Regions from separate parts of the Micromonospora sp. NPDC002575 genome, predicted to be linked through region 1. Evidence: riboswitches for the same ligand, from Rfam matches in the RefSeq annotation. Region 1 holds a riboswitch; the other holds the start of a gene.
The links. A riboswitch is a leader RNA that binds a small molecule or an ion and turns the genes downstream of it on or off. The one in region 1 is predicted to bind cobalamin.
Positions count from the first base shown of each region.

Region 2: another riboswitch for cobalamin. It lies ahead of ACFYWL_RS14830 (ribonucleoside-diphosphate reductase subunit alpha); the one in region 1 lies ahead of metE (5-methyltetrahydropteroyltriglutamate--homocysteine S-methyltransferase).

Region 1 is NZ_JBIARA010000020.1:89,763-96,817, reverse strand. Features, by position in the region: gene ACFYWL_RS25475 (LPXTG cell wall anchor domain-containing protein) at 1-527, opposite strand, end outside; gene ACFYWL_RS25470 (hypothetical protein) at 792-2,087, shown strand; gene ACFYWL_RS25465 (hypothetical protein) at 2,302-2,817, shown strand; gene ACFYWL_RS25460 (hypothetical protein) at 2,864-3,862, shown strand; gene ACFYWL_RS25455 (hypothetical protein) at 3,969-4,346, shown strand; cobalamin riboswitch at 4,721-4,935, shown strand; gene metE (5-methyltetrahydropteroyltriglutamate--homocysteine S-methyltransferase) at 5,049-7,055, shown strand, end outside.
Region 2 is NZ_JBIARA010000008.1:134,358-141,412, reverse strand. Features, by position in the region: gene ACFYWL_RS14850 (glycoside hydrolase family 2 TIM barrel-domain containing protein) at 1-1,534, shown strand, start outside; gene ACFYWL_RS14845 (sigma-70 family RNA polymerase sigma factor) at 1,632-2,162, opposite strand; gene ACFYWL_RS14840 (SDR family oxidoreductase) at 2,312-3,073, opposite strand; gene ACFYWL_RS14835 (hypothetical protein) at 3,220-3,375, opposite strand; cobalamin riboswitch at 3,498-3,709, shown strand; gene ACFYWL_RS14830 (ribonucleoside-diphosphate reductase subunit alpha) at 3,845-6,220, shown strand; gene ACFYWL_RS14825 (ribonucleotide-diphosphate reductase subunit beta) at 6,217-7,055, shown strand, end outside.

The DNA of each region.
Region 1 (7,055 bases):
TGGCCGGTCGGTGACCCCGTCGCCGTCGGCGTCGGGGTGGGCTGGCCGGTCGGTGACCCCGTCGGGGTGGGTGTGGGGGTGGGGGTGCCGCTCGCGGCGCAGGTGTGGGTCAGGACGAAGAAGTCCGCCTGCCCGCTGATCGTCGCCGTGGCGCCGGTCAGCGTCCACCCGGCGGGTAGCCGAATCCACGCCTTGCTGGTGCCGAGGTCGTTGACGATCTCGCCGCCGTCGGTGGGGATGGTGACGGTCACGGTGCCCTGCGGGGTGGAGAAGGTCGCGGTGACCGACTCGAACACCCCGGAGGTGTCCGGGTTGCCGGGCAGGTTGAACACCCACACGTCCTCATTCGGATAGGGTCCGCCGCCGAGGTTCGGGTCGCAGTCCTGGGTGAACGCGGCAGCGGTAGTGGGCACGTTGCCCGGGTTGATGTCGATCGTGGCCTGCGCTGCCGCCGGCACGCTCCATGCCATCAGCAGCCCTGTGGCCATCGCGGCGACCGCCGCGTACTGGCGCATCATCTTTCTCACTTTCACAACCCCCGTCAGATTCCGAAGACGAACACGAGCGATGATAGGTCGCATTTGGGGGTAGATGACTGTTTTCGGCAGATTGGGGCGATTGGGGTGGTTGGGCCGGGTGCGGAGCGGACCACCGGCAGGGCAAGTTCGGGCGGGTCGAGGCGCGGGGCGTATGACCTTTTTGCGACGTTTGATGCTGGAGTTGCTAATAATGTACGAGTGATAGGTCTGAGTCGCCCCCGCCGCTTGTTGCGAGCATCCTCGATCCTCGGCTTGCTCCTCCTTGCTCCTCCGGCCGGTCTGGTGACCTCGGCGCCTGCCGCGCAGGCGGCCACTCCGTGTACCGCCACCCTGTGCGTCCTCGACCCCTCGGCAAAGGACGCCCTGCGCGCTCAACCAGGCACCATCAGCGTCACCGGGGCGATCTTGGTCAACTCCACGAGCAGCGAAGCGGCGCTGGCCAGCGGCGAATCGGGCACCGCGCTGATCAGCGCCACCACCACCATCGGCGGTCCGGCCGCCCCCGCCGGCTTCGCAGCCAAGAACACCGGCGCGTTCAGCCCGGCACCGGTCAACCAGCCCGCCGGCACCGATCCCTATGCCAGCCTGCCCCTCTGCCCCGGCGACGCCGCCTGCCCCGCCACGCCGACCCCACCCTTTGCCAACGTCACCCTGACCACCGGCTCGCGGACCATCAACCCTGGGGTGTACGACACCATCACTGTCAGCGGCGGCGCGCGTCTCACCCTCGCTGCTGGCACCTTCGTCGTGACCGGCGGCGTCACGGTGACCGGCACGGGCAGTCAGCTGACCGGCAGCGGCGTCGCGATCTATCTCGGCTGTTCCACGTATCCCACGCCCTGCGGCCCGACGGTCAGCGGCGCGGCATTCACCGCCGACGCGGGTGCATCGGTCGCCCTCACCGCGCCGACCACCGGCGACTACGCTGGCCTGTCCCTGATCGCCGATCGCAGCAACAAGGCAACCATCCGGATATCGGGCTCCTCCTCGGCCACCGCCGCAGGCGTCTACGCCGCCGCCGTGCGGCTGACGGTCAGTGTCTCTACGGCGACCTTTACCAGGGTGGTGGTCGGCACCGCCGAGACCACCGGCAGCCAGTCGGCCCGGCTCACGGCGGCGCCGCCGCCCGGATCCCTCTCCATCACCGTGCCTGCCACCGCCAGCATTGGCAGCGGCAGTCCGGGCGTCACCGTCAGCCGCAGCATCGGCGCGGTGACGGTGACCGACCAACGTGCGCTTTCGCCCGCCGCCTGGACGGCCACCGTGTCGATCACCGACTTCACTGGCACTTCCGGCTTCACCGTCACGAAGGGCAACGCCTCCTACTGGTCCGGGCCGGCCACCGCCACCACCGGCAGCGGTACCTTCACCCCGGGGCAGGCCACGGCCGCCCAGGCCCAGCCCCTCAGCCAGACGCAAACCGCGTTCAGTCTGCGTGGTGGCTCGGGGACGAACTCCGCCACCTGGCGTCCCACCCTGGTGATCACCGTCCCGCTGTCGGCGGTGGCCGGCACCTACACCGCGATCCTGACCCACTCGGTCGCCTGACCGGGTGTCGGGTAACCGGATGGTTGCTTCTGGTTGGTTGGCTTCGTCGTTGAGGCGTCACCGTTTGTCCGATTCACGTAGTTATGGGGCTCCTGCGGCTTTTTCTGGTTATCGTGCATCTGTGACTGCCCGCCGCGTTCCCACGCGGCGGACCGGGGATATCGGGAGATGAGGTTGCAGCATGCGCAGAGTTCTACTGTTCACCACGGCCGCAGTGGCGGTGGTGGGTCTGTCCGCCGCACCGGCCTTTGCAGCGGCGTCGGACAGCACAACGGTCACCTTCACGGTGAACACGGGGGCCTTGACCATCGATACGCCCGGTGCGGCGAACCTCGGTAGCGGCTCGCCCGGCGGGACGATCACCGGCGCCCTCGGCCAGGTCACGGTGACGGACCAGCGGGCCGCAGCCAACGCCAGCTGGACAGCCAGCGTGACGTCCACCGACTTCACCACCGGCTCCGGGAGCACCGGGCAGGTCATCCCGGCGTCAGACGTGAGCTACTGGTCCGGGCCGGCGATCGCGACCACCGGCACCGGAACCTTCACCCCCGGCCAGCCCACCAGCGCCAGCGCGCAACCGCTGAGCAACACCTCACCGCTGACCGCCTTCACCCACAGCGGTGGCACCGGCGACAACTCGGCGACCTGGAACCCGAACCTGATCGTCGACGTGCCCCTGTCTGCCGCGGGGGGGCTCTACACCGGGACGGTGACCCATTCGGTGGCCTGACTACCCGGGCCGGCTGGCTGCCCTGGCCCTGCTGTGCATCGCTGGCTTGGGCGGACCCGCCCAGGCCAGCGAGCCCGCAACGGACCCGGACGCGGGAAGCATCGGCATCCAACTGCTGGAGGCGCCGGCCAACCGACGGGAAGACCCCCGCGCGCGGCGGTACATCGTCGACCACCTGCCACCCGGCGCCACCATCCACCGTCAGGTGCTCGTCAAGAACGACTCCGACAACCCGCAACACATCGAGGTCTACCCCGCCGCCGCGAGCATCAGCAAGGGCGAGTTCCAGTTCGGCGAAGGCAGGGAAACCAACGAGCTCACCTCCTGGGTGTCCCTCGACCGCCCCGCCGTCGACCTGAAGCCCCACACGGACGCACGGGTGCGGGTGACCATCACCGTGCCCCCGGACGCGTCACGCGGCGAACGGTACGGAGTGATCTGGGCGCAGGTCACGCCGAAACCAGACCCGAACGTCACCGTCCGCCAGGTCCGCCGCGTGGGCATCCGGATGTACCTCGACATCGGCCCCGGCGGGGAGCCTCCCTCCGACTTCACCATCGGCGAAATGACCCCGGCCCGCGACAACGACGGCATACCCACCCTCGGCATCACCGTGCGCAACACCGGCGAGCGCGCCCTGGACATCACCGGCTCCGCCAACCTGTCCGACGGCCCCGCCGGCATGCACACCGGACCGTTCAACGTCGCACAGGGCGCCACCCTGGCGCCCGGCACCTCCGGCACCGTCACCATCCGCTTCCCTCGAGACCTGCCGAACGGCCCATGGAAGGCGGAGGTGCACCTGCAAAGCGGCCTGGTGAGGAAGACCGCAGCCAGCCAGGTCACCTTCCCCCCGCCCGGGCAGGTCGGTGCATCCAGCCGAGCGTTCAAGGCAAACCCGTGGCTGCTCGCCGGGATACCGCTGGGAGTGGGACTCGTGATCACCGCCGGACTGATCATGATCGTCCGACCGCGCCACAGGGCCGCCGTTGCCCGCCTGGTACGGCAGCGGCCGTTTGGGATCGTGGCTGGGCGTTGGCGCTGAGTCGTGGTGGCGCCAGAGAAACCGTGAACCATTCTCCAGCCGGGCACGTGAACGAGGTGTACGCACATACGCCAGGCAACTGGCAACCAGGCGGGAGTGGAACAGCATGGCCAAGAATGTTCAGAATCGGCGACGGGCAAAGATTGTCGGCCTGCTCGCCGTTGCTGCCACGGTGGGGACGCTCGCGTCCGCGAGCCCGGCCCTCGCGGCCACTGGCGCGACGGGGGTGTGCAGCAAGGGCAACTACAGCTCGTACCTCGAGTTTCCGTATCGCGGCGGCCTGACCACGTACGTTGCGCCGCCGGGCGGCTGCTCCACGGTTCACTTCGGCAAGTACAGCAGCGAGCCGGTGAACGTCTACGGCTACAAGAACGGCGCCACGGTCTACCTCGGCACCCGGAACATCAACGACCTGAAGAAGAGCGTGTTCAGGACGTATGGCAGCATTCCTGGATCGCCGTACTTCACCCTGTCGGGATCCTGACCTGTCATAGGAGCGCCGAGGTGAGGCGGAACCGCCTCACCTCGGCGTGAGCCTTTTCCCCGAAGGCCGGAAGCGAACCCTGCTTCTCTGACCTGCGGCTGCAGAAATTGCGTATGAGCACTCATGCCGAGCATGGCATCGAGGATGGAGGTAACGGGAGCCGGCCGTGAACGCGGGCTAAAGGGCGACCCTGTCACCTTTCCTGACGTCCGATTGTTGGCCGAGCCGCATCCGAGCCGGCCAGCACCCGGGTGAGACGTTCGCACAAGCTGTCGGTCGGGTCGGCCTCCGCGACGATCGCCTCGATGCACGCCAGTCGGGCCCGGGCTTGACGCACCTCGTGCCGCGCCAACGCCGATCGCTTCTGGACACCTAGGATAGACAGCAGTGCTGGTTCGCCGTGACGTTCGAGCGTCGCGGCGTCGTAAGAGGGAACCCGGTGCGAGACCGGGACTGCCCCGCAGCGGTGAGTGGGAACGACCGCCGTCATCAAGCACTGGACCGCGAGGTCTGGGAAGCGACGGCCAGTAGGCGACCGAACAGGTCATGCCCACGAGTCCGAAGACCTGCCCGCACTGCGTACACCGGCCGGTGTGCGCCGCTGACGGTCTCTCGGGAAGGCCGGGGCGGAAGCCGGCGCATCCCTGCGCCTCTTCCCTCCCGCCCTCGCGCGAGTCCTCGGACGCTTCGAGGGAAGGACCCATGAGCACCACATTCGGTCAGAGCACCGTGCTCGGCTATCCACGTATCGGTGGGAACCGTGAACTGAAGAAGGCCGTGGAAGCCTACTGGGCGGGCCGCATCGACGCCGCGGAGTTGGAGAGCGCCTCGGTCGCGCTGCGCGCCGGGGTCTGGCGGACGCTGCGCGACGCCCGCCTGGACGCGATCCCGTCGAACACGTTCTCCTACTACGATCACGTCCTCGACACGGCGGTGGCCGTCGGCGCGGTCCCACGACGCTTCGCCCGGCTCGGCCTGTCGGGGCTCGACACCTACTTCGCCATGGCCCGCGGCGTCGACGCCGAACCGGCGCTGGAGCTGACGAAGTGGTTCGACACCAACTACCACTACCTGGTCCCGGAGATCGGACCCGACACCGTGTTCGCCGCGAACCCCGACAAGGCGTTGCGTGAGTACGGAGAAGCCCGCGCGCTGGGTATCGAGAGCCGACCGGTGCTGGTCGGGCCCGCCACGTTCCTGCTGCTGGCCAAGACCTCCACGCCAGGTGCCGGGGCATTCGATCGGATGACCGAACTCGTCGACGTGTACGCCGACATTCTCCGTGCCCTCGCCGCCGCCGGTGTCACGTGGGTTCAGCTCGACGAACCCGCCTACGTGGCCGACCGCACCACGGCCGAGACCGAGGCGCTACGCGATGCCTACACGCGGTTGTGCTCCGTGCGGCAGCGGCCGAGGATCTTCGTCGCCACCTACTTCGGGGAACTCGGTGACGCGCTGCCCGCGCTGCTGGACACGCCGGTCGAGGCGCTCGGCCTGGACCTCGTTGCCGGGCCCGGCAACCTGCGACGTCTCGCCGGGGCCGGCCCACTGCACGGCAAGACGATCGTCGCCGGACTGGTCGACGGCCGTAACGTCTGGCGCACCGACCTGCGGGCGGCGATAACGACCGGTGCGGTGGTCACCGGGCTCGCCGACCACGTCGCCGTGTCCGCCTCCTGTTCCCTGCTGCACGTGCCGGTGGACCTCGCCGCCGAGGCGACGCTCGATCCGCGGCTGCGCCGGCGGTTGGCCTTCGCCCGGCAGAAGGTCGACGAGGTCGTCCTGCTCGGCCGAGCCCTGCGCGACGGCGCCACGTCGCTGCCCGAACCGCTGCCGTCCGCCCCAGCGGCGTGGCGCGACGACACCGTACGGGACAGGCTCGCCGCGCTGCGCCCTGGCGACAGGCAACGGGGTGACTACCGGCAGCGGGCGGCGGCCCAGCAGGCCCGGATGCCGCTGCCGCCGCTGCCCACCACGACCATCGGCTCGTTCCCGCAGACCGCCGAGCTGCGTGCGGCCCGCGCCGCACACCGGTCCGGCCGGCTCGACGACGCCGGCTACATCCAGCGGATGCGCGCCGAGGTCGAGCACGTCGTCCGGCTCCAGGAGCGGCTGGGCCTCGACGTGCTCGTGCATGGCGAGCCGGAACGCAACGACATGGTCCAGTACTTCGGCGAGCAACTGACCGGTTTCGCCACTACCGAGCACGGCTGGGTGCAGTCGTACGGCTCCCGCTGTGTCCGTCCGCCGATCATCTACGGCGACGTGGCCCGCAAGGCTCCCATGACGGTCGCCTGGTCTTCCTACGCGCAGTCGTTGACCGATCGGCCGGTCAAGGGCATGCTCACCGGTCCGGTGACGATCCTCGCCTGGTCGTTCGTGCGCGACGACCAGCCGATCGACGTCACCGCCGACCAGGTCGCCCTCGCCCTGCGTGACGAGTGCGGCGACCTTGAGGCGGCCGGCATCCGGGTGATCCAGGTCGACGAGCCGGCGCTGCGCGAGGCCCTGCCCCTGCGCGCGGCAGACCAGGATGCCTACCTGGACTGGGCGGTCGGCGCGTTCCGCCTGGCCACCAGCGGTGTCGCCGACGACACCCAGATCCACACCCACCTGTGCTACTCCGAGTTCGGCGAGGTCATCACCGCCATCGACGCCCTCGACGCCGACGTCACCAGCATCGAGGCGTCCCGCTCGAAGATGGAGGTC
Region 2 (7,055 bases), on a different contig from region 1:
CGACTACAACACCACGTTCGTCACCCCGCCGTCCTGCCAGGACTACACCTGCTACCACGGCGTCTCGGACATCTTCCGGATCCCGAAGATCGCCGCCGCCGCGTACGCCTCGCAGCGCGACCCCGCGCTGTACGGGCCGTACGTGTCGATCGCCAGCCAGTGGACGCCCGGCGTCTCCAGCGGCACCGTCCTTGTCGGCGGCAACTGCCAGCAGGTCGAGCTGTTCGTCAACGGCGCGTCCCGCGGGCGCGTCAACCCCAACGCGTACACGAGCCTGCCGCACCCGATGTTCCAGTTCACCGGGATCACCGTGAGCAGCGGGCAACTGCGGGCGGACTGCTGGATCGGCGGACAGGTCGTGGCCACCGACACCCGGCACACCCCCGGCGCGGCGACCCGGCTGACGCTGACGGCCGACGACTCCGCGATCAAGGCCGACGGCGGGGACATGACCCGCGTCGTGGTCAGGGCCCTGGACAGCAACAACCAGGTGGTGCCCACCAACAGCGCCCCCGTGTCGTTCAGCGTCACCGGGCCCGGGGCGGTCGTGGGGGAGAGCCCGTTGGCCCTGGAGGCCGGCACCGGCGCGGTGTACGTCAAGAGCGCGCTGGGCCAGACCGGCGCGGTGACGCTGACGGCGTCCGCGCCGGGCCTGACGTCGGCGAGCGTCACCGTGAACACGACCGCGTTCACCGACCCGACCGTGCCGACCAGCGGCGCGTACACGTTCGGCTTCCCGGTCGACGTCAACGACCGGCAGAGCTTCACCTACGCGGGGAGCTGGCAGGCCGTCGGGGACAACCAGACCTTCAGCAAGGACTACACCCGCAGCGGCACGGCCGGCGACACGGCCACCCTCACCGTCACCGGCAACCGCGTGGTGCTGTTTGGAGTGCAGGACCCGTCGCACGGCTCGGCCGCCGTGTCGGTCGACGGCGGCCCGGAGCAGACGGTCAGCTTCCAGGCGTCCGCCCGCCGCGGCAACGTGGCGCTCTTCAACAGCGGGGCCCTCACCCAGGGGCAGCACGTCGTGCGGGTACGGGTCGTCGGCAACGGCCCCGTCGCGCTGGACCGCGCCACCGTCGTGTCGGCCGCGCCGGCCGTGGTGGCGCCGCCGCCCCCGGCCAACGGCGGGAACGGCCAGCAGGGCGCCATCGTCGGCGCGCAGTCCAACCGCTGCGTGGACGTGCCGAACTCGACGACGACCAACGGCACGCAGGTGCAGCTCTTCGACTGCGGCGGCGGCAGCAACCAGCGGTGGACCTACACGTCGAGCCGCCAGCTCCAGGTGTACGGCAACAAGTGCCTGGACGCCTACGGCCAGGGCACCAGCAACGGCACCACGGTCGTGATCTGGGACTGCAACGGCGGCAGCAACCAGCAGTGGAACGTCAACGCCAACGGCACCATCACGGGCGTCGCGTCGGGGCTCTGCCTGGACGCCAGCGGCGCCGCCACCGCCAACGGCACGAAGATCGTCCTGTGGTCGTGCAACGGCGGCGCGAACCAGCAGTGGAGCCTGAGGACCTCCTAGCCGGCCGCCACCCGGATCCGGGCCGGCCCGCGCACCCTGCGGGCCGGCCCGCCGTCCGTGACCCCGCCGCCGGGGGTCGGCGCCGGCCGTCCCCGGGTCAGCCTTCGGCCACCGCGGCGCGGAGGGCGCGCAGCGCGTAGTAGACGCGGGAGCGCACGGTGCCGACCGGGACGCCCAGGTCGGCGGCGATCTCGTGGGCCGTGCGGTCGCGGAAGTAGACCTCGTGCAGCACGCGGCGGTGGCCGGCGCTGAGCCGGCCGACCGCGTCCCGCAGCGCCTGGTTCGCGATCGCGGTGTCGGCGGTGTCGTCGCCGGTCGCGCCGCACTCCTGGTCCGTCTGCGTGGCGACTTCGACCGGGCGGGCCTGCCGCCGTCGGGCCTCGTCGATGACGAGCCGCCGGGCGACGGTGAACAGCCAGCGTCGCCTTCGGCCGTCGCTGTCGGGCGGCAGCGAGTCGAGGTGACGCCACGCCCGCAGCAGGGTCTCCTGGATGACGTCCTCGGCGGTCTGCCGGTGGCTGTTGGTCAGGCCGTGGACGAACCGGGTCAGTGGCGTGCCGTGCGCGGCGAGCAGCTCACGGATGCGGATGTCGGTGTCGGTGTCGGTGTCGTTGGCCAGGCAGGTCACAGGGCGGTCCAATCACTCGGGCGGCACGGCTGCCGGGAATGACGTCAGGAATGCCGGCCGACGTGTTGGTGACGATGTGGCGCGGCGGTCCGGCCCCGCACGCGCGGGGCCGGACCGGCGGACCGCGCCGCACCGCGCGGTCCGGTCGATCACCTCGCCTGGTCGAGCCAGAGGGCGTCGGGGCCGGCGGGGAAGCGCAGCTGGCCGGTGGTGTCGTGGACGGCCCGCCACACCGTCTCGGCGACATCGCTCTCCCGGGTGAACAGGTCCTGGTTGACGAAGCCGCCGAGGGCCTTCTTCGCGAAGGGCTCGTAGGGCGCCGGGACCAACCCCTCCAGCGAGGTGGTGACGTCGATGTTGTTCGTGGCACCGGCGGCGAAGTTCGTCGTCAGGCAGGCGCCCGGCTCGACGGTCCTGGCCCGCACGCCGAACTCCGCGAGCTCCAGGGCGAGGGACGCGGTGAACCCCTCGATGGCCATCTTGCTGGCCTTGTAGACGGCCGAGAGCGGCATGTGGCCGAGCACCACGCTGGAGGTCACGTTGACCACGACGCCGGACCCGCGCTCGCGGAACTGCGGCAGCACCGCCTGGGTGGTCGCCATCACCCCGAAGGTGTTGGTCTCGAAGATCTCCCGGACCCGGGCCATGGGCGTGCCCTCGAAGACGCCGATCAGCCCGATGCCGGCGTTGTTGACCAGGGCGTCGATGGGCCCCGCCGCGGCGAACGCGGCGGTGATCGTGTCGGGCCTGGTCACGTCGAGCTCCAGGACGCGGAGCCGGTCCGACTCGGGCAGGACGTCCGCGCGCGGCGTCCGCATGGTGGCGATGACGTTCCACCCCTGCGCGAGAAAGTGCCGGGCGGTCTCCCGCCCGTATCCGGAGGAGGCGCCGGTGATGAGGATCGTCTGCATGGCGTGAATGCTCCTGTCGCCCGTTCGAGTGGTTGCCGCACCAATGCTGTGCGGTGGCCGGGGGAGTCACATCTGTCATTCGACTTCCCGATCCGGCCGCCGCCGGGGCGGGCGACTTAGGTGCCGCCCCGGCGGCTGGCGTCCGGCTACGACGGCAGGGCGCCGATCTGTCGCATGATGGTCAGCCGGTCCGGCAGCGCCACGAGGTCGCCGTCCGCGACCAGCTCGACGAGGGGGTGTCGCAGGTCGGGCATGCCGGCGAAGAACGCGTCGCCGAACTCCTTCACGCCCTGCCGGTCCATTTCGCCTTCCCGGCCGCCCGCGGCTCGCTTTGCCGCTCACCTGGCGCGAGTGTGGAGTTACGCTGCGCGGCGACTCGCCCGACCCATCATCTGGTGTTGCCATCTTCGCCTTGTGCCCATATATGGTGTCACCCGTAGCTGGTTCGGCCATCGGTCCACGGTGGTCGAGGCAAGAGGGAACCCGGTGTGAGTCCGGGGCTGCCCCGCAGCGGTGAGTGGGAACGACCGCCGTCAACGAAGCACTGGGCCCGGCCGGGCCTGGGAAGCGACGGCCAGTAGGCATCGAGCACGACGCCCGCGAGTCCGAAGACCTGCCAGCGTGCCGCACGCGACGCGTGCGGCGGTCGAAGGCCGCGTGGGACGGCCGACGCCATCAGCCGGCAGCGGCGGCGAAGTGTGCCACCGCGGGTGGCCGGCGGCGTCCTCCCGCGCGCCCTCGACCTCGGGGACGGGCGTCAGGAGGACGAACATGAGCGGGACGCGGGAGCTGGCGGGGCCGGAGCAACGCCGGCACGTCATGCAGGTGCGGAAGCGAGACGGCGACACCGAGCCGGTGGACGTCAACAAGATCGTCAAGGCGGTCGAGCGCTGGGTCGCCGACCTGGACGAGGTCGATCCGTTGCGGGTGGCGACGAGGACGATCAGCGGCCTGTACGACGGGGCGACCACCGCCGAGCTGGACAAGCTGTCGATCCAGACGGCCGCGGAGCTGATCGGCGAGGAGCCGCAGTACTCGAAGCTGGCGGCCCGGCTGCTGGCCGCGTACGTGGCCGAGGAGGTCCGCGGGCAGGAGGTCGACAGCTTCAGCCAGTCCATCCGGTACGCCCACGGCCTCGGCCTGATCGGCGACGACACGGCCGCGTTCGTGGCCGCGCACGCCCGCGAGCTGGACGACGCCGTCGACCCGGCCGGTGACCTGCGGTTCGAGTACTTCGGCCTGCGCACGGTCGCGGACCGTTACCTGCTGCGGCACCCGCGGACCCGGCTGGTGGTGGAGACGCCGCAGTACTGGCTGCTGCGGGTGGCCTGCGGGCTGTCGCAGACGGCGGGGGAGGCGGTCGACTTCTACCGGCTGATGTCCAGCCTGGCGTACCTGCCGAGCTCGCCGACGCTGTTCAACTCCGGCACCCGGCACACCCAGATGTCGTCGTGCTTCCTGGTCGACTCGCCGCGCGACGAGCTCGACTCGATCTACGAGCGTTACCACCAGGTGGCGAAGCTGTCGAAGTTCTCCGGCGGCATCGGCATCTCCTGGTCGCGGGTGCGGGGCCGGGGCGCGCTGATCCGGGGCACCAACGGGCGCTCGAACGGGATCGTGCCGTTCCTCAAGACGCTCGACGCCGGGGTGGCGGCGGTCAACCAGGGCGGGCGGCGCAAGGGCGCGGCCTGTGTCTACCTGGAGCCGTGGCACCCGGACGTCGAGGAGTTCCTGGAGCTGCGGGACAACACCGGCGAGGAGTCCCGGCGTACCCACAACCTGAACCTGGCCAACTGGATCCCCGACGAGTTCATGCGCCGGGTCGAGGCCGACGGCGACTGGTCGCTGATCGACCCGTCCGACGCCCCCGAGCTGCCCGACCTCTACGGCGAGGCGTTCGACTCCGCGTACCGGGCGGCGGAGAAGAAGGCCGTCCGCACCGTCCGGGCCCGCGACCTGTACGGGCGGATGATGCGCACGCTCGCGCAGACCGGCAACGGGTGGATGACGTTCAAGGACGCGAGCAACCGGCTGTCCAACCAGACCGGCGAGCCGGGCAACGTGGTCCACCTGTCGAACCTGTGCACCGAGATCCTGGAGGTCAACGACGACGACGAGACGGCGGTGTGCAACCTCGGCTCGGTCAACCTGGGCGCGCACGTCGACGCCGGCGGCGTCGACTGGGAGCGGCTGCGCGCCACGGTCCGCACGGCGGTGGTGTTCCTCGACCGGGTGATCGACATCAACTACTACCCGGCGGCGCAGGCGGCGGCGTCGAACCCGCGCTGGCGGCCCGTCGGGCTCGGGCTGATGGGCTGGCAGGACGCGCTGTTCACCCTGCGCCTGCCGTTCGACTCGCCCGAGGCGCGCGAGCTGTCGGCCCGGGTGCAGGAGGAGATCTTCCTGACCGCGCTGGAGACCTCCGCCGGGCTCGCCGAGCGCTTCGGCCCGCACCCGGCGTACCCGCAGACCCGGGCCGCCAAGGGCGAGCTGCACCCGGACCTGTGGGGCGCGCGGGTCACCCAGGCGTCGCGGTGGGCCGCGCTGCGCGGGCGGATCGCCGCGCACGGCCTGCGCAACTCGCTGCTGGTCGCGATCGCGCCGACCGCCACCATCGCCTCGATCGCCGGCTGCTACGAGTGCATCGAGCCGCAGGTGTCCAACCTGTTCAAGCGCGAGACCATGTCCGGCGAGTTCCTCCAGGTCAACACGTACCTGGTCCGTGAGCTGAAGGCGCGCGGGCTGTGGACCCCGGCGGTCCGCGAGCGGATCAAGCGGGACGAGGGCTCGGTGCAGGGCCTCACCGAGCTGCCCGAGGCGGTGCGGAGCCTGTTCCGCACGGCGTGGGAGCTGCCGCAACGCGCGCTGATCGACCTGGCCGCCGCCCGCGCCCCGTACGTCGACCAGTCGCAGTCGCTCAACCTGTTCCTGAGCGCGCCGACCATCGGCAAGCTCTCCTCGATGTACCTGTACGCCTGGAAGTCCGGGCTCAAGACCACCTACTACCTGCGGTCGCGTCCCGCGACCCGGATCCAGCAGGCCACCGTCGCGGTCGCCCCGGCCACCGGGCCGGTCGTCGCGGTGAGCGCCGACGAGGCGCTGGCCTGCTCCCTGGAGAACCCCGAGAGCTGCGAGGCGTGCCAGTGACCACCGTTTCCGAACCCCACCCCGCCGCCGGCGAGCGGTCCCTGCTGCTCGACCCCGGGATGGACCTGACCCTGCGGCCGATGCGCTACCCGCGGTTCTTCGACCGGTTCAAGGACGCGATCAGGAACACCTGGACCGTCGAGGAGGTCGACCTGCACTCCGACCTCGCCGACCTCGCCCGGCTCTCCCCGGCGGAGCAGCACCTGGTGTCCCGGCTGGTCGCGTTCTTCGCCACCGGCGACACCATCGTCGCCAACAACCTCGTGCTCAACCTCTACCAGCACATCAACTCCCCGGAGGGCCGGCTCTACCTGTCCCGGCAGCTGTTCGAGGAGGCGGTGCACGTCCAGTTCTACCTGAACCTGCTGGACACCTACGTGCCGGACGAGCGGGAACGGTTCGCCGCGTTCGCGGCGGTGGAGAACATCCCGTCGATCGCCCGCAAGGCCGAGTTCTGCTTCACCTGGATCAACTCGATCCACGCGCTGCGGGAGCTGCGGACGCGCGAGGACCGGCGGGCGTTCCTGCTCAACCTCATCTGCTTCGCCGCCTGCATCGAGGGGCTGTTCTTCTACGGCGCCTTCGCCTACGTCTACTTCCTGCGTTCCCGGGGGCTGCTGCACGGGCTGGCCTCCGGCACCAACTGGGTGTTCCGCGACGAGTCGATGCACATGGAGTTCGCCTTTGACGTGGTGGACACCGTGCGCGCCGAGGAGCCGGAGCTGTTCGACGCGGAGCTGGCGCGGCAGGTGCGGCGGATGCTGGCCGAGGCCGTGGAGTGCGAGGCGCAGTTCGCCGCCGACCTGCTGGAGCAGGGCGTGTCCGGGCTGTCGCT